DNA from 4 places in the Lysinibacillus sp. FSL R5-0849 genome. Region 4 is predicted to be linked to each of the others. Evidence: riboswitches for the same ligand, from Rfam matches in the RefSeq annotation. Region 4 holds a riboswitch; each other region holds the start of a gene.

The links. A riboswitch is a leader RNA that binds a small molecule or an ion and turns the genes downstream of it on or off. The one in region 4 is predicted to bind S-adenosylmethionine.
Region 1: it holds a riboswitch for S-adenosylmethionine, as region 4 does, so the genes downstream of both, MKY80_RS12940 (Na+/H+ antiporter NhaC family protein) here and MKY80_RS01855 (O-acetylhomoserine aminocarboxypropyltransferase/cysteine synthase family protein) in region 4, are expected to answer to the same signal.
Region 2: it holds a riboswitch for S-adenosylmethionine, as region 4 does, so the genes downstream of both, MKY80_RS20450 (bifunctional homocysteine S-methyltransferase/methylenetetrahydrofolate reductase) here and MKY80_RS01855 (O-acetylhomoserine aminocarboxypropyltransferase/cysteine synthase family protein) in region 4, are expected to answer to the same signal.
Region 3: it holds a riboswitch for S-adenosylmethionine, as region 4 does, so the genes downstream of both, MKY80_RS21790 (cyclase family protein) here and MKY80_RS01855 (O-acetylhomoserine aminocarboxypropyltransferase/cysteine synthase family protein) in region 4, are expected to answer to the same signal.

What each region holds. Positions count from the first base shown of each region.
Region 1 covers NZ_CP152004.1:2,636,530-2,641,268, forward strand. The annotation lists gene MKY80_RS12935 (VanZ family protein) at 1-763, shown strand, start outside; gene MKY80_RS12940 (Na+/H+ antiporter NhaC family protein) at 1,239-2,519, opposite strand; SAM riboswitch class I at 2,624-2,727, opposite strand; gene MKY80_RS12945 (DUF3953 domain-containing protein) at 2,847-3,080, opposite strand; gene MKY80_RS12950 (hypothetical protein) at 3,267-3,599, opposite strand; gene MKY80_RS12955 (class I SAM-dependent methyltransferase) at 3,895-4,629, shown strand.
Region 2 covers NZ_CP152004.1:4,128,275-4,133,013, reverse strand. The annotation lists gene MKY80_RS20460 (globin-coupled sensor protein) at 1-507, shown strand, start outside; gene MKY80_RS20455 (protoporphyrinogen oxidase) at 696-2,090, shown strand; SAM riboswitch class I at 2,193-2,292, shown strand; gene MKY80_RS20450 (bifunctional homocysteine S-methyltransferase/methylenetetrahydrofolate reductase) at 2,382-4,229, shown strand; gene metH (methionine synthase) at 4,222-4,739, shown strand, end outside.
Region 3 covers NZ_CP152004.1:4,395,311-4,400,049, forward strand. The annotation lists gene MKY80_RS21780 (helix-turn-helix domain-containing protein) at 1-1,157, shown strand, start outside; gene MKY80_RS21785 (hypothetical protein) at 1,307-1,708, shown strand; SAM riboswitch class I at 1,807-1,913, shown strand; gene MKY80_RS21790 (cyclase family protein) at 2,002-2,739, shown strand; gene MKY80_RS21795 (DedA family protein) at 2,769-3,365, opposite strand; gene MKY80_RS21800 (Cof-type HAD-IIB family hydrolase) at 3,439-4,212, opposite strand; gene MKY80_RS21805 (DUF2225 domain-containing protein) at 4,538-4,739, shown strand, end outside.
Region 4 covers NZ_CP152004.1:374,269-379,007, reverse strand. The annotation lists gene MKY80_RS01860 (hypothetical protein) at 1-96, opposite strand, end outside; gene MKY80_RS01855 (O-acetylhomoserine aminocarboxypropyltransferase/cysteine synthase family protein) at 427-1,731, opposite strand; SAM riboswitch class I at 1,848-1,961, opposite strand; gene MKY80_RS01850 (glycerol-3-phosphate acyltransferase) at 2,116-2,748, shown strand; gene MKY80_RS01845 (DASS family sodium-coupled anion symporter) at 2,950-4,431, shown strand; gene MKY80_RS01840 (succinate CoA transferase) at 4,512-4,739, opposite strand, start outside.

The DNA of each region.
Region 1 (4,739 bases), 2.3 Mb from region 4:
AATTAACGCTTATACAAAATCAAAAATGTCAGATGTTCATGTATCCACATCATTGGAATTAAGCGCAGCACCAATCGTTGCTCCTGTCTATAAGAAAATCATTCAAGAGGATGACGTAAAAGACCTATTACAACAGAAACTAGGATTATCAGAGATGAATGTATCTGATGTCAAGGACAATGACGAAACGCTAGTGGAAGATAAAAATGGGGTCGCGTATACATTGGTTACAAATAATTCAGAGGGACAATGGTGGTTAACCGAGAATAATTATACACCGGAGCAAATTTCAGCTGTAGAGCAAGAAGAAAAGGCGAAGTCATTGATGGATGAACTTTCTATACTACCTCAAGATGCAGAATTTACTGTACAGGAGAATGGTGAATTTGAATGGACCTTACCAGACCGTCCTGATGTAACTAAAGATTACTGGACTGGAGATGTCAGTCTTGGCCTGAAACCGGACGGTCACATTTATTCATTAACCTACAGTCTTCATGAAAATCAATTTATACGAGAGGTAAACATACAGTCTCCTACAGAAATATATGAACGAATAAAGGAAGGCGATTTTCCTCAAATAAAGTATAACGCACTCGTACAGGAGGAAGACCTAATTATAAAAAAAGGAGACCAAATTGAAATTGAATCGATTGAGCTTTCCTATATGTATGATACAAAAGGCTTCTATCAGCCCATATACAATGTTTCTGGCAAGTTCAACGACAACGATTGGTTTACTTTAATTCAGGCAAGAAAGTAACACCTCGTTCCAAATACTTAAGCAAAGCCCAGGCTCCAATTAATAGAGCAACTGGGCTCTTTTATTTTCGACTGTAAGGGGCAATGAACTATCCCCCTATCTCCTAAAAGTAGACTACTCCCCTATTTTTCTACTATTATTTTTTTACCTAATACCATTAGTGTTTATTGTCTGATTCTTATTGAAATTTATTAACTTTAAAATAAAGTAAAGCCGTTGATTGATTTCCAGCTTTCCATGGGCGGGGTCGAACTGCACCCTCGCCCTTCGTTCCAATCTGGAGTGGATATTAACTTCACCACAAAAAAATGCTCCCTTTAGATAAACAGATTTTATTTTTTAATCTGTCTACCTAATAGGGAGCATATCAAACTACTCGATGGCTTTTGTCTACAGTCTGAAATAACCAGCTTGCTGATCTTTATTTAGATTGAGCTACTTTCGTCGTTCATGTTTAATTTTCAGTAGTAAAAGTTTAGGCTTTCTTTTTTTTCGGGTACCCAATGAATATCGCTATCATACCACAAATACCAATAAGAATTGGGTAGAAAGAGTACGGCAAGATACTCACTGGCGAAATTTTGGCTACGCTTGCGGCTACAAGAAATTGGGCTCCGTATGGGAGAAGACCTTGGACTGTACAAGAGAAAATATCTAAAATACTTGCAGACTTTCTCGGCTCAATCTCATACTGGTCAGCAATATTTTTGGCAAGTGGCCCGGCAATTAGAATAGCAATTGTATTATTGGCCGTAGATAAATTAGTTAGACCCACAAGACCAGCTATACCAAATTCAGCACCCTTCTGCGATTTAATCCTGCGCGTTACAAGACGGAGTAAAAAGTCAATTCCCCCATTAAATTTAATAACTTCCACCATTCCAGCTATTAATATAGCCAGAAAGGCGATTTCATACATCCCTTCCATTCCTTCACCAATCTTTTGTATAAGGCTCATTATGTGATAGCTGCCATCTGCTAAGCCAACAGCACCGGCGAGAACAATCCCTAATGCAAGAACGAGGAAAACATTCATTCCAGATAACGCTAAAATAATAACTAAAACATAGGGAATAATTTTTATCCAATTATAGCTTAGATGCTCTACTTGGGCTGTCCCCCCGGATGTCATAAACCCTAAAATAATACTTGTGATAATAGCTGCCGGCAATACAATCCAAAAATTGACCTTAAATTTGTCCTTCATTTGCGCGCCTTGTGAACGAACTGCAGTAATAGTAGTATCTGAAATAAAAGATAAATTATCACCAAACATCGAACCGCCTACAACCGCTGCCATCACTAAAGCAATAGGTAGCTCCGTAAGATCGCTTATTCCAACTCCAATTGGCGCCAGCGCAACAATCGTCCCCACTGATGTGCCCATGGATAGAGAGATGAAACAGGCAATGATGAATAAGCCTACGACAACCAGGTTTTGCGGTATAACCGATAAAGCAAAGTTAACAGTGGAATCTACAGCCCCCATTCCCTTCGCTACCTCTGAAAATGCCCCTGCTAATAGAAAAATAATAACCATCAGCATGACATTTAAATTTCCGGCACCTTGGCAAAAAATATCAACCTTTCGGGAAAACGATTCTTTTCGATTCATCGCTAGAGCTACAGCACCCGAAATGCTGATGGCTACAATGACAGGAAAGGCATAAAAATCACCCATTATAATCCCTGAACCAATAAATAAAATCATAAAAATAACAAATGGGATTAGCGCCCATGGATTCTCTTTCTTCATTGTCTACCTCCAAAAATTAAAAATCAGCCCTATTTTTTATTTTTTCACCATAAAAAAGGCCTCATCTTGAAATAACAAGAAGAGCCCTTATAGTTAAAACGCTCCTCTTATCTATCAAGAACATTGCTTGCTGGATTTGGCACAGTAACTTAATAGTTCCGCTGCCGAGATTTCATCGGGCCAGTCCCTCCATCTCTCTTGATAAGAAGAAAAAATATTATATTTTTTACACAATATTAAAATACTAAAATAAAACATCCATAATTGCAACATGTTTTTAATTGTAAAAAAATCCCACGACTATTATCAAGTGCGAAATTCAACTTTTTATACGAATACGAAGCTTTGAATGGACACATAGATCGAAAATATAAATACCCCGACTAAAAACCAACCATATAATTTTCTCTCTCTCCGAAATTCATTAATTCCTAATGTTAACATAAATAAACCTAGAAAAAGGATCATTAAAAAGTTTAGCCGATAATCATGTGTCATAAATCCGTAAATGGAAAGCGTGATGCCTATTATTGATAAAATAATTTGTACTGTTTTTAACAAAACGATTCCCCCTATTTGCTTGAACGAATACTAACAGTTATCTAACCTTTTTTGAATAAAAAAATTCTATGATGGGTGAGATGACAAATGAAAGCCCAACAACTTTTTATTTTTGTTTTTTTAATTGGCTTTTGAACTAGAAACAGGAAATTTAAGTTTAATTCGAACAGGGCTGACAAAAGGCTTTTACCCTGCATTTATCTTTTCTTTAGGTTGTGCTGTTGGTGACATGGTGTACGCTGTACTATAGGTTTTGGGAATAGCCTTTCTAGTACAATCTAGTACAATATTCCAATTCATTTTATGGATTGGCGGTACTATCATGCTTGGCCCTTTAACCTTCCAAGCTTTCCGAGATACGTTTGCATGCAAAAAATTAGAGTCATGGAGCAGCGATTGAAAAGAAATCATTATGGGCTTATTTTTTACTGGTGTTTGGCTAGTAGTTTCAGCAACGACTGCAATCGTTGATTCCCAACGGTTGGTGGAAGTATAGTAGGTGGTACAACTATTGGACATTCAGCAACTAAAAGCTTACCTCCCTTCTTCTTCGGATTTATCACCGTTTCAATCCTTTGGGGGCTAATCCTTTCATATTTAAGTAGCATCGGTGGTAAAATAATGGGAAAAGGCTTATGCAAATAGTTTCGTTTATTTCAGGATTACTCTTTTTGTACTTTACTTTTTATGTATTCTTGAATGGTTTTGAAAAGCTATTATAGGGGTGAAAACCATGGTTAGAAGAAGATAGCTAGCCTCCTAGATCACCAAGGATATGTAGGAGGCTAGCTTAATTATAGGAGATGTTTAAACGATGAAGCAAAATAAATATGATGATATGCAATTCTTTTCTGCTTACGAAAAAATGCCACGTTCTGTTCAAGGGCTGGACGCCGCAGGAGAGTGGCATGTATTAAAAACACTTTTACCTGATTTGAAAAATAAACATGTGCTTGATTTAGGATGTGGTTTCGGGTGGCATTGTCGATATGCGCGCGCACAACAGGCAAAATCAGTGATTGGTGTGGATATATCTGAAAAAATGCTGGAAAAAGCTCAGGAAAAAACGGATGATCCTTTTATTTCCTATTTGCAAATACCGATTGAGGACATTCAATTTTCCGCTTCTCAATTTGATGTTGTATTAAGTTCCTTAGCTATTCACTATTTACAAAACTTTGAAGCACTATGCAAAAAGGTTTATACCTATTTAAAACCTGGCGGATCGTTCGTATTTTCAGTGGAGCACCCTATTTTCACATCCCGCCATGAACAGGATTGGTACAATGATGAACAAGGAAACCGACTGCATTGGCCAGTGGACCATTATCAAACAGAAGGCATGCGCGAAACAACCTTCCTTACCGAAAATGTCATTAAATATCACCGTACATTATCCACTTATATGAATGATCTAATACAGGTGGGATTTACAATACGTGCTGTGAAGGAACCTATGCCATCTGAGGAAATGATACAAACTATTCCAGGTATGCAAGATGAACTACGAAGACCTATGTTTTTAATGATAGTGGCAGAGAAAAAATAAGCGTTTATACGTGTGATTATATCTATTACATTAGCACATTTCGTTGCTTCATATTTAATGGGGCAGCATCGCTACAGCTGCATGATGCCTGCCAAATACTGAGTAGTGGT
Region 2 (4,739 bases), 920 kb from region 4:
TCTCTTCATGATATAGAAGAAAATATTGAACAATTATCTGATATGTCGAAGGAAATGGAAACGATTATGAGTGTCGTTACCAATATTGCCAATCAGACCAATTTGTTGGCCTTAAATGCTGCTATTGAAGCAGCCCGTGCCGGAGAAGCAGGGAAGGGATTTAGTGTAGTAGCTGATGAAGTACGTAAATTATCCATTCAAACAAAGGAATCTGTCACCGCTGTTGCATTATTGTTGCAAAAAACGAGTGAACGCACCGGGAAATTAGAGCAATCTCTCATTCATATCCAAGATGAGGTGGCATCTGGTGAGGATAATATGTTACACACGGAAGGACAATTTACAAATATAGTAGGGGCAATGACAGAAGCAAAAGATCAAAATGATTGCATGGCGACGAAAATACAAGCAATCGCAGGTATATTAAGTGGGTTGGGTAGTTCTTTTACTGAAGTAACGAACTCAGCAGAAAAATTAGCTAGCTTTGCCCAAAATTTAAAAAGCTAGATCACTAGTAGCTATATTAAACACTATAGTACTCATTATAATGTGTGTTTAGAAGCATATTCTTGGAGCTAGAGTTATCTCACAGTTGAGATAGCTCTATTTTTGCTAAATTTGTAAAGGGTTTAACGTAATTTTCAATGAAAATAAGTTTATACTGTAGACAGAACTAAAAATAGGGGCGGTTTACTATGAAAACAGTTGTTGTATTAGGTGGCGGTATTACTGGTTTATGCACAATGCATTATCTGCAACGCCAAGTGAAGGAAAAAAATTTAGATGTTCAGCTAGTGCTCGTAGAAAAAAATACATATTTAGGTGGCAAACTATATTCGGCCTATGAACAAGGTTTTATTATGGAAACTGGTGCTGATTCAATCGTAGCTCGCCATAAAGGTGTAATGGAGCTAGTGCAGGAGCTAGACTTTGAAGATCATCTCGTTTACAACGAAACAGGTATATCCTATATTTATACAAATAACGAGCTGCACGCCATTCCAGCGGATTCTACTTTCGGTATACCTATGAGTGTGGCATCACTTGAGGAAAGCACACTTATCTCTGACCAGGCCAAACAAGAAGCTTTAAAAGATTTAACTTTACCCAATGCAGGTTTTACAAAAGAAAGCTCAATAGGGGAATTTTTAACTTATTATCTTGGCGAAGAGCTTGTGGAAAATCAAATTGCACCTGTTTTAGCAGGTGTCTATTCTGGTGATTTACACCAACTTTCTATTGCCTCCACTTTACCGTATTTAATTGACTATAAAAATGACTATGGAAGTATCATAAAAGGTTTTGATGCGAATCGTGAGCAATTTGTTAAAGCTGCTAATAAAAAATTTATTTCATTTCAAAATGGATTATCCTCTTTAATTGAGCGATTAGAACAGACATTAACAGAGGTAGACATCATTAAAGGGGTAGCCACAAATCATGTCCAAAAAACGGGGAACAAGTATTCGATTTCATTAGCGAATGGTCAATACATTGAGGCAGATTATGTTGTTCTAGCGCTACCGAATGAAGCGGTTCAAAGTATATTACAGGACGACTCCTTAACACATTATTTTGATCAGTTTACTACAGCATCAGCCATTACTATTTATCTAGGCTTTGATGTGCCTGATGCAAACTTACCTGCGGATGGAACAGGCTATATTGTATCGCATAATTCTGATGTCACTTGTAATGCAGCAACTTGGACGAGTCGCAAGTGGAAGCATACATCGAAAAACAATCAACTACTTGTTCGCCTATTCTATAAGAGTATTAATCCGGCGTATGAGCAGTTACGTAAAATGACTGACGACGAATTGGCAGCCGTCGCTTTAGAAGATGTTCGGAAAAGCCTAGGAATTGATGAAAAGCCAACCGTTGTGAATGTCACAAAGTGGATTGATCAAATGCCTAAATATGACTTAGCTCACCGGGAAGCGCTACAAGGCTTACTACTAGAGCTGAATGAAAACTATCCGAATTTATCGATAGCGGGTTGCTCTTATTTTGGAGTAGGTATTGGTGCTTGCATTCAAAATGGGAAAAAAATTGGTGAAGAGCTTGCAGAAGAACTATCCAATTTCTAAGTTTTTAAGCAAATAATTTCTTTGTTATGTGAAATAGTCTTGACTCATTCGTCTGTAAACGATATGATTCTTTTAATTATTTAAAAAATTCATACTTAATAATTCTTATCAAGAGAAGCAGAGGGACTGGCCCATTGAAGCTTCAGCAACCAACTTTTTGTCAGGTGCTAAATCCAGAAGACCGTTGAGTCGAAGATGAGAAGGAACAATAATGATGAGTCGTTAAAGCCTTCTTTTTATATAAAAGAAGGCTTTTTATTATACAGAAATAGAGGAAGAGAGGCTAGTTTTATGGGATTGCTTGAAAAATTAAAAACGCATGTATTGACGGCAGACGGTGCAATAGGCACAGTGTTGTATGGCTATGGATTGGAGTATTGTCATGAGGAAATGAATGTTCAGAGACCTGAATTAATTGAAAAGATTCATAGAGAATATATCGCAGCGGGTGCTGATATTATTCAAACGAATACGTACGGTGCCAATGCCATTAAATTAGCTCGCTATGGACTAGAATCAAGTGTCAAACAATTTAATGAAGCAGCTATTACTATTGCTAAGCGAGCAGCAGCGGATGGCGGTCAATTTGTTTTAGGAACAATTGGTGGAATTCGTGGCATTCGTAAAAGCGATGCAACATTAGATGACATATTAGCGACCGTTGAAGAGCAGGCAAGTGTGTTACTTGCAGGAAATCCTGATGGCCTTTTACTCGAAACTTATTATGATTTTGAAGAATTAACAGCAACATTAAACGTGCTACGCGCCAAAACTAATATACCGATAATTGCTCAAGTATCTATGCATGAGCCTGGTGTTTTACAAAATGGTATGTCTTTAAATAATGCGCTACATGAGTTAGAGATTCTTGGTGCAGATATTGTTGGTGTCAATTGCCGTCTAGGTCCATATCATACGATTCAAGCGTTTGAGGCTGTAGAACTTCCGGCAAAGGCATTTATGTCAGCCTATCCAAATGCTTCGCTATTAGATTTAGAGGACGGGCGTGTTGTTTATGAGTCGGAGGCTGATTATTTTGGTCGCGCTGCTGTTGAACTGCGTGATCAGGGTGTTCGCTTAATTGGGGGTTGTTGTGGTACGACACCAAAGCATATTGCAGCCGCAAAGAAGTATTTAGAAGAGCTATCACCAGTTAGTGAAAAGCATGCGAAGCCTAAAAAGATTGAAATTGTTCGTGATGCCGAGCCAGCTAAATTTGAACCACTTCATGAAAAAGTAAAGCGTGAACGCTCGGTCATCGTAGAGTTGGATACACCTAGACACTTAGAAATAGATGGATTTCTTGAAGGGGCCAAACAACTATATGAGGCAGGTGCCGATGTAGTGATGATGGCAGACAATTCATTGGCATCCCCACGTATTAGCAATATTGCAATGGGGGCGTTATTGAAAAGTACTAATGGCGTGCGCCCCCTTACACATATTACCTGTCGAGATCGTAATTTAATTGGTCTTCAATCACATTTAATGGGGTTAAATGCCTTAGGAATTCATGATGTGCTAGCTGTTACGGGTGACCCAACGAAGGTTGGAGATTTCCCTGGTGCCACTAGCGTATATGATGTCTCCTCGATGGAGCTTATCCAATTAATTAAACAATTAAATGAAGGGGTTTCTTTCTCAGGGAAACCACTACGGAAAAAGGCTAACTTCTCTGTGGCTGCTGCATTTAACCCTAATGTTCGTGTTTTAGATCGTGCTGTGGCACGCTTAGAAAAAAAGATTGAGCATGGAGCAGACTATTTCATTTCACAGCCTGTTTATACAAAGGAAAAAATTATAGAAATATATGAAGCAACGAAGCATTTACAAGCACCGATTTATATTGGCATTATGCCCGTTACGAGTTATAAAAGTGCAGAGTTTTTACATCATGAGGTGCCAGGCATAAAATTATCTGAAGATGCTTTATCAAGGATGAAAGCATGTGGTGAAGATAAGGAACGCGCTACACTTGAGGGGATTGCAATTGCCAAGGAATTAGTAGAAGTGGCTGCGCAATATTTCCAAGGTATTTACCTTATTACACCATTTTTACGCTACGATGTGACATTAGAATTAATGAAATATATAGAGCAATTGGATGAACAGAAAAAAGGGGTAAGTATAAATGGCTAAGCACATGATTGAAGAACAACTTGATAAAAGAATATTAATTCTAGATGGCGCAATGGGAACCATGCTGCAAAATGAAAACTTATCAGCAGATGATTTTGGTGGAGAGGACCTAGATGGCTGTAATGAAAATTTAGTGCTTACTAGACCTGATGTCATTGAGAAAATTCATCATAAGTACTTAGAGGCAGGGGCAGATATTATTTGTACAAATACATTTGGTGGAACACCTCTTGTATTAAATGAATATAATCTAGGTGCAAAAGCGGAAGAAATTAATAAACGTGCAGTTGAAATTGCCCGTCAAGCAGTTGACAATTATACGACTTCCGACTGGCCCCGCTTTGTTGCAGGCGCAATGGGTCCAACAACGAAGACGTTGTCAGTTACAGGCGGCATTACATTTGATGAATTAGAAGAAAATTTCTTTGTGCAGGCAAAGGCATTGATTGAAGCAGGGGCAGATGTGCTATTGCTAGAGACAAGTCAGGATATGTTAAATGTGAAAGCAGG
Region 3 (4,739 bases), 650 kb from region 4:
TGATGCTATTTATTTTTGAACAAAACCAACCGAAGCCTATACTACAAAATGATCGTCAATCTGTAGAGCAATCTATTCAATATTTGCACAAATACTTTGGAAGGGATTGGACTGTTGAACAGTTAGCAGAACTAGCAGAAGTTCCAAGATGGAGTTACTCTCGTATTTTTAAAGATATTACGGGGCAGATTCCTCTTCATTATTTAAATAGTATACGTATTGAAAAGGCCAAACAGTTATTAATGACAACTAATGATCGTGTCTTTGAAATTAGTCAGTCCATTGGCTTTAATAACGAATATTATTTTAATCGTCGTTTTAAAGAGCATGTAGGTATTTCCCCAGGGCAATATCGACGAAGTCAGAGCAATAATGTACGTGTATTTGCACCGTTCTTAGAGGACTTCTTTGTAGCTTTAGGGATTACACCCATTGCTCAATTCAGTCATTCCAAATGGGGAAAACAAGACTATTTAGGTTTGCAGGATGTTCCCGATATCGATGTACAGTTTGGAGAAGTGGATCGTCTCTTTCACTATAAACCAACTTTAATTATGTTAGATGCTGGTATAGAGCGTTGGGAAACTTGTCTTCATTTAAATAAGCTGGCCCCAATCTGTCACCTCAACCACCCTGGGGAGGACTGGCAATCGACTCTCTTTAAAATTGCTGATTTAACAGGGAAAACCTCTATGATGCAAGACATTATCATGGAATATGAGGATAAGGTACAGAAGGCTCGACGAATTCTCGGTAAATCCGTTTATGGGCAAAGTGTTGCATTTCTTCGCATTTCGTCCATTGGCATTACACTGTATGCTGGCCCTGAATGCGGCTATACAGGGCCAATCCTATATCGTGACTTGGGCTTAACGCCTCATCCATTAGTATGGAAAATACCGCTTAACCAGCGTAAAGCTCATCTGACATCAGATCAACTGCTACAGCTAGACGCTGATCATTTGTTTATCACCTTCGACAAGCAACACTCCATTTATGAGCATGAAGAGCGTACTATTTTAAAATCTTCTATGTGGAAAAACCTAAGAGCAGTTAAGAGCAGCTGTGTTTATGAGGTGGATTTTTTAACGTGGATGAATTATGGAATCCTATCACATAGCAAAAAAATAGATGATGTATTAAATGTTCTTGGCTAAAGAACGTAAAGGAAGCTGCCATGGCTTCCTTTTTTGTTTATGTAGCATATTATGTTTTACACTCCTGTACAGGACTATCTTTATCCAAACACCTAAAAAGATCATGATACATAAGATAAGATATCAGCTTTTGGATAGGAGGAATTGAATTGTATTATAATCCTTATCCGTATTTTGTTCACCCCTACCATTACCCAATACCATCGACAGCCCATCACCTTGCAGCTAGACCCTTTTCTCAACATTTAGCAATGCCGACCAGTAATAGTGCCTTTCCCCCTGTTGATACACAAAAATTAATATCTTCAGCTACGCGGATAAAGGCGATTATGCAGCAAGCACAATTACTTACGGATAAAATTGATAGCTCTCAACAATTTGCCCATGATTTAAAAAATGCTGCACAACTTTCAAATAAAACAGATGTCGAAAAATTGATTACATCCACAGGCATCACTACAAAATTCGAAACCAACTATACACCAGATAATTTTAGAATACAGCTTATGGATAGTGGTTGCTGTAGAGTAACGTTAATTTTGAATTGGTAAATAAAAATCTTAACCCTGTAATCCTATAAAAGTTGTAAACTATAAAAATATATGCTAAAGTATTTGTACTATTATTTCTGAAAATTCTTATATTCTATTTCTTATCAAGAGAGACGGAGGGATCGGCCCGATGAAGTCTCAGCAACCAGCTCAATCAGTATGGTGCTAATTCCTTTTGGCAAAATCTAAGCCTGAAAGATGAGAAGACGAACTACCCACGTATGATTCAGGGAGTCCTCTTCTATAGAGGACTCTTTTTTATTTACCATTACTTTTAGAAAGCAGGAAATTAAATGTCTAACGAACTTTTAGAAGCATTGCACTTACTAAAATCAAAACAATGGGTCGATTTGACACATACCTTCGGCCCACATTCACCTCATTTTTTTATGTTTGAAGATGCTAAATTTGAAACATTATTCTCGCATGATGACGGTTTTTTCGCACAGCAGTTTACTTTTCCCGGACAATATGGAACACATATTGACCCACCTATTCACTTTGTAAGAGATACTCGTTTTCTAGATGAACTAGAGCTAAAGGAGCTCGTTCTCCCGCTTATCGTTATTGATAAATCACAAGAGGCTACTAGTAATCATGACTTTACGCTCAGTGTCCAAGATATTCTAGAATTCGAGGCACAACATGGACAAATAGAAGAAGGTACTTTTGTGGCACTGCGAACAGATTGGAGTAAGCGTTGGCCCGATAAAGAAGCATTCAATAATAAAGATGTGGATGGCCATAATCATCTTCCAGGCTGGGGCTTGGAGGCATTACAATTTTTATTCAAGGAACGTAAAGTAAGTGCAATCGGTCATGAAACTTTTGATACCGATTCTGCTACTGATTTTCGTCAAAGCGGCAAATTGGATGGAGAATATTTTGTCCTTGATCAAGACACCTATCAAATTGAGCTTATGACTAATTTGGACAAGCTTCCTCCAAAAGGGGCTATTATTTTTAATATTGTACCTAAGCCTGAAAAAGCATCTGGATTCCCTGTTCGATCATTTGCCATTTTGCCATAATAAAAAGTCGGTACGAATCATACCGACTTTTACTTTTGTACGTTTCTTTTTTTCAATAAATAATAAACGATTAACATGACAAGGACAAACAGTAAGATGACATAAATACTGTAATGGGACAAATAGTAACCGACGAATCGCCACTTCTCCCCTAATACTTTTCCTAATGTTATAAATGTGAACGTCCAAATAAATGCTCCTGTATAAGCAAAGAATGCGAATTTCTTATAGGGATAATTATTAATAGCCGCAATATAAGCTGTCAGATGGCGTACACCTGGAATAAAATAGCCCACTATTAATAAAAAAGGACCTACTTTCGTAAACATTTTTTTAGTAAAATCAATTTTTTGCTCAGTTATATGAAATTTTGGCCCATATTTCTGCAAGAGCGGTAAGCCAAATCGGTGGCCGATATAGTAGCTTAAAGTAATACCTCCCATGGCGCCAATCAGGGCGCTTACTAACGCTGGGATATGTTCAAGACTTTCTCGATAAACACTATAGCCTACATAAGTTAAAAATACTTCATCAGGAAGTGGCAACCCAACAATGCCTCCAATTAGGATTACAATGATGCCAAAATACCCGTAATGTTCAATTAGAGATTGCACATGCTGCGCCATTTTCCGACCACCTAACACCTTTTCTATACAGTCATAACCGTATCCCTAAAAAATTGCTCAAGCAAATATGTCGTTAAATAATGTGAAGCTGACGTAAAGCAAAATCTATGCCACCTTCAATGGATTTCTTTGTAACAAAATCTGCAGCATTTTTTAGAGCTTGGCTCCCATTTCCCATGGCAACCCCGAGGCCAACCTGCTCTAGCATATCTATATCATTCTCTCCATCTCCAAAAGCTATTGCATCCTTAGAATTAATCTCAAAATAATCCAGTACAGCCTTCACAGCTATCGACTTGGACACATCCTGCTGTAAGACATTCACAATATAAGGATGCCATCGTTGCCGTAATATATTCGAAAATTGACAAGCTAATCTTTTTTCAGCCTGCTCATCTGCATAAAGACACATAAGAAAAACCTCTTCTTCTATAATGCTGTCATTTCTAACGGGAAAATCACGTAAAGACAATGTCTCTTGCATCGCGCTTAAGGCTAACGGATTTTGAATAGCATTCATCGTAAGTTGTTCTGTAAAAAATGTTAAGGAATGCTGTTGTTGCTGTGCAAAAGCTTGAACATTTTGAACAATGCCCTTATCAATCGGAATTTTATGTATGACAACATCCTTGTGCTTCACATATGCTCCATTTGCCGTAATAAAGGTTTCAATTCCCAAACTTTTCAGCTCTTCACACATGGACAATGGCCTTCCTGTCGCAGCCACTAGATGAATCCCTTTATCCTGTAGTAGGTGAATGGCCTGCCTTGTACTTTCTTCCACAGCGCCATCCTCATAATTGACCAGAGTACCATCCACATCAAAAAACACTATTTTAAATGTCATTTACTTCATCCTCTCGCACATAACTTTTGAACTATACAATTCAAATTGTCTATGAAATAAATTGTATATAATTCGACAAAATTCGCTCGAACTATATAACTTACTTTAAGTACACCGATAAATACTATTACAAGCTTATTTCTAATGATATTTAACTAAAAATGTAAGAATTATTTTTAATTTAATAATTCTAAAGGAGTATACCAAAGAACACAGAATTGTTAAAATGATAGATAATGAATTAAATACATTGAACGATTATCGATTGCGTTTAAATAGAACAAAAGAAATACTAATTCTAGAGCATGCAAAGGAGTTGATTCTTATGGCATTTAACATCTACTACTATGAAAGTAGCGTAGATTGTAAATTTTGCAAAAAGCATTTTACAACGTATAAAGTACGCCCAAATCGATATAAAATTATCGAGGAACAAACAGATTTCATGCCCGTCTATGATGGCCTAAACCCTTTGCTGTATGAAGTTGCTGTGTGCCCACATTGTGGCTTTGCTTTCCATAAATCCA
Region 4 (4,739 bases):
GTGTTGAATGGATTGATTGTTAACAAATACATGCCCTTCATTTAGTTCATAAATTAGATAAGATGCAATGTTTTGCGCACTATAGAGATTACCCATTTTAAACACTCCTTTATCATCAGTTTTTTTGAAGAGTAGCCACTGGCTATGTAACTACTCTCCTATCTATTCAAAAGTGGGGGGAGCACTTATGAAAACATTTACCTTTTCAACGAGGTTTTTCCGAACACTTAACTTAATTCCAAGTATATAACAAGGTTTTAACAAAGTCAATAATACATATAAAATTACTTGGTATTATTTTTTAAAAGGTTCTGATAATTACCGGATGAGGTAATTGGTTAATGTAGCAACGTTTGACGTATACCAAATGAGGCTATTCGAATGAGAAAATACGTAAACGCTACAACACTCGCCTGTCATTCTATATTACGCTTCTACTGTTTGTTCAGTTGTTGCTGTTGCCTGAGTAATAGCCTGCTCTAAATCTGCAATGATGTCCTCCACTGCCTCTAAACCGATTGATAAGCGAATGAGCGATTCGGTTACGCCAGCTTGAATTAGTTCATCTGCTGATAATTGTTGGTGTGTAGTAGATGCTGGATGGATAATTAGCGACTTAGCATCCCCTACATTTGCCACATGTGAAAACAGCTTTACATGATCAATAAGCTTTCGTCCTGCTTCACGTCCACCTTTAATGCCAAATGTAAGCACTGAGCCGAAGCCATTTTTTAAATACTTTTTCGCCAACTCATGTGTTGGAAAATCTTCCAGGCCATTATAATTTACATACTCCACAGATGGGTGGTTACGTAAATATTCAGCCACAGCTAAAGCATTTTCATTGTGTTTAGGGATACGCAAATGAAGCGTCTCTAAACCTTGTAATAGATTGAAAGCTGCATCTGCACTTAACGTTGGTCCAAAATCACGTAACAGCTGTACACGCAGCTTTGTAGCAAATGCTGCAGAAGCTGTATCTATTCCATAGCGTAAACCATGGTAAGAAGCATCCGGCTCTGTAAAGCCTGGGAATCGCCCACTAGTCCAATCAAACTTACCAGCGTCTACAACAACACCGCCTAGAGTTGTCCCATGGCCACCTATCCATTTAGTTGCTGAGTGAACTACCACATCTGCACCGTAGTCAATTGGTGTAGAACCATAAGGAGAAGCAAATGTACTATCGATAATTAATGGTAAGCTGTTGTCATGTGCAATCTTAGCTACAGCTTCAATATCTAAAACCTTTAAGCTTGGATTACCGTAAACTTCTGCGAAGACAGCTTTTGTTTTATCAGTAATGGCAGCCTTAAAATTCTCTGGGTTTGTTTCATCTACAAAAATCGTTTTAATACCATAGTTTGGTAATGTATTAGCGAATAAATTATACGTACCACCATATAAAGAACTGGCTGCTACAATTTCATCTCCTGCTCCAGCTAGATTTAAAATAGAAAATGCAATAGCTGCTGCACCAGATGAAAGTGCTACTGCTGCCGTCCCACCTTCTAATAAAGCCACACGCTTTTCAAAAACATCCACTGTCGGATTCGTAATTCGCGTGTAAATGTTTCCCGCTTCCTCTAAGGCAAAAAGACGTTGCGCATGAGCAGTGTCTTTAAAAACGAAAGCAGTTGAACGGTAAACAGGAACTGTTCTAGAACCCGTCACTGGGTCTGGTTCTTGACCGCCATGTAACAGCAGTGTTTCTGGTTTAAAATTTGTCATTGTGTACCTCCATTTGGTTATTTTTTTACGATGGTACCGGAGATGAGGAGGATTTTTCTGTAGAAAACAAAAACCCTCTTCAGCTAAGAAGAGGGTTGCGGTTGCAAGTTTTCCTCCCCTTATCTGCCAGATCCAAGTAAGAATCTGTAGGAATTAGCACCTTAGTAAGTTCATCACCTACTGGTTGCCGGGCATCATAGGGCCTATCCCTCCGCCGCTCTTGATAAGAGTATGAGATTCAATTTCCATCGTTGTTACAAAGTATAAGCATAGAGTTTTTTTCTGTCAACATCTAAATTTTATTTTTTCCGAAACTTCTGTCTGCTCTTTTACGTAGTAAGAACGCATACACTATTTTAAAAAAAATTTGAAAGGAGTATTTTTATGGTAAAAGCCGTGATCTGTTTTCTAGTTGTTGGCTATTTGATTGGCTGTATTCACGGCTCTAAAGTGGCACAATTTTTATCCGGGGTTGATTTAAAAAAAGCTGGCCATGGCAATGCTGGTGCCTCTAATGCTACGCTTTCACTCGGCTGGAAATATGGCGTTTTAGTAGCTCTTATCGATATTGGCAAAGGCGTCGTAGCCATCGTCGGTGCACATTTTTATTTAACAGATGCAACACATTTAACAGCAGAACAAACATGGCTCCTCACCTATTTGATAGCTGCAGGGGTTATTTTGGGGCATAATTTCCCTTTTTATATGGGCTTCAATGGTGGAAAAGGGACTGCCTCTATCATTGGAATTTTACTTGCGGTTGATTGGAAGATTGGTTTATTTGCACTTATTCTATTTATTATTTTATCTTTTGCAACGAACTATTTAATTGTTGGGGTATTAGAGTTTTACCTCATTTTTTGTACCGCTACTTATTTATGGATTCCTGGGCTTGGCCCGACCATTATTGCCATTCTACTTTTTGCTATTGCTATTATTTTGCACATTGAAAATATTCAACGTTTAATCAATGGAACCGAACCTAAAGTTACTTCTGCCTTCAAGAAAAAGAAATAATATTTTTTAGGAGATATTTGTATTTTTTATGACCATAAATTATCTCTTTAATTACTATTAAAGCTGTAAAACAGACATATTTCGCTTCTTTTCATTCTATACAACAAATGGACGAATTCTTATCTTAAAAAAACATTATACTGACCGATGTTATGGATAATAACCGTCATTTTTACGTAGACGTAGAAGGGATGAGAAAATATGTCTTCACCTAAACAAACAACAACGAAGCGTAATTTAAAGCCTTTATGGATTGGGTTGGCTTTTGCTTTATTAATTATCATTATTTTTTTACCTAATAACGGTGAGCTACCTGTATCCGGACAGCGCGCTTTAGCCATTTTAGCTTTCGCGGTTATCCTGTGGGTAACAGAGGCCGTTTCATATCCTGTTAGCTCTGCAATGATTATCGCACTCGTCACTGTTTTACTAGGACTTGCACCATCCATGGATGATCCAACAACACAACTAGGTACTGCTAGCGCCTTAAAACTATCATTAAGTGGTTTTAGTAACTCTGCCGTGGCCCTAGTAGCAGCGGCTCTTTTTCTAGCAGCAGCCATGCAAATTACCAATTTGCATAAACGACTTGCTCTTTGGATTCTTTCACTTGTAGGAACAAAAACAAAAGCCATAGTTTTCGGTGCAATATTAGTTTCAATTGCCCTTGCATTTTTTGTTCCTTCAGCTACTGCACGTGCTGGCGCAGTAGTCCCTATTCTTCTTGGAATGGTCGCAGCATTCGGTTTACCACGTGATAGTCGACTTGCTGCTTTACTCGTTATTACTTCTGTACAAGCCGTCTCCATTTGGAATATCGGTATTAAAACTGCGGCAGCGCAAAATATGGTTGCTTTGAATTTCATCCAAGAGCAATTTAATGTGAATATTTCATGGGGTGCTTGGTTACTTTATGCTGCCCCATTCTCGATTATTATGTCAGTAGCCTTATTTTTCATTATGATTACGCTTATTAAGCCTGAGACGAGCAATATTGATGGTGGTAAAGAAGTCATCAAGAAACAATTGGCTGAGCTTGGGCCGTTAAAAGCACCTGAGATTCGGTTGATCGTTACATCATTAGTTTTACTATTTTTCTGGGCAACGGAAGGCAAGCTCCATCCATTTGATACAACAACGGTTACAATTATCGCCATTGCTGTACTACTAATGCCTAAAATCGGCGTTTATTCATGGAAGGAAGTTGAACCTCATATCCCTTGGGGAACAATCATTGTCTTTGCAGTAGGTATTATGCTCGGAACTATTTTGCTGAATACAAAAGGTGCATCATGGTTATCAGATAAAGTTTTTGGTTCACTCGGTCTAGATACTATGCCAATTCTTGCTACGATTGCTATCGTAACATTATTTAATATTCTTATTCATTTAGGTTTTGCTAGTGCAACAAGCTTAGCCTCTGCACTTATACCAGTGTTTATCGTGTTAGCTTCCACATTAACAGCTAATGTTGATCAGGTTGGTTTTGTTATTGTACAACAATTTGTTATTAGCTTTGGTTTCCTATTACCAATTAGTGCACCACAAAATATGCTTGCCTATGGTACAGGAGCGTTTACAACAAAGGATTTCCTGAAATCAGGTATCCCACTAACGATTCTCGGCTTCCTCCTAATTTTGCTGTTCTCTGCAACTTATTGGAAATGGATTGGCCTACTTTAAACTCTAATCGTCTTAGATAAACTTATACAACAAAAGGCCTTGAGGGAGCAGCTGTCCTTCAAGGCCTTTTTATTAGAATTCTATTTTGATAAAGCTGGGTCTTTCATTGTCCCACTTTTTGCGTAATTGACATGCCATGACAGCGCTTTTTCAAGATCATGTGGCGTATGATGTCCACCAGTTGCCTCATTAGCGTCGTTAAAATATTGCCATAGCTGCTCACGATAGTCAGGGTGAGCACAATGATCAATAATTAGACCTACACGTTCTCTCGGAGCAAGCCCGCGTAAATCAGCCACTCCCTGCTC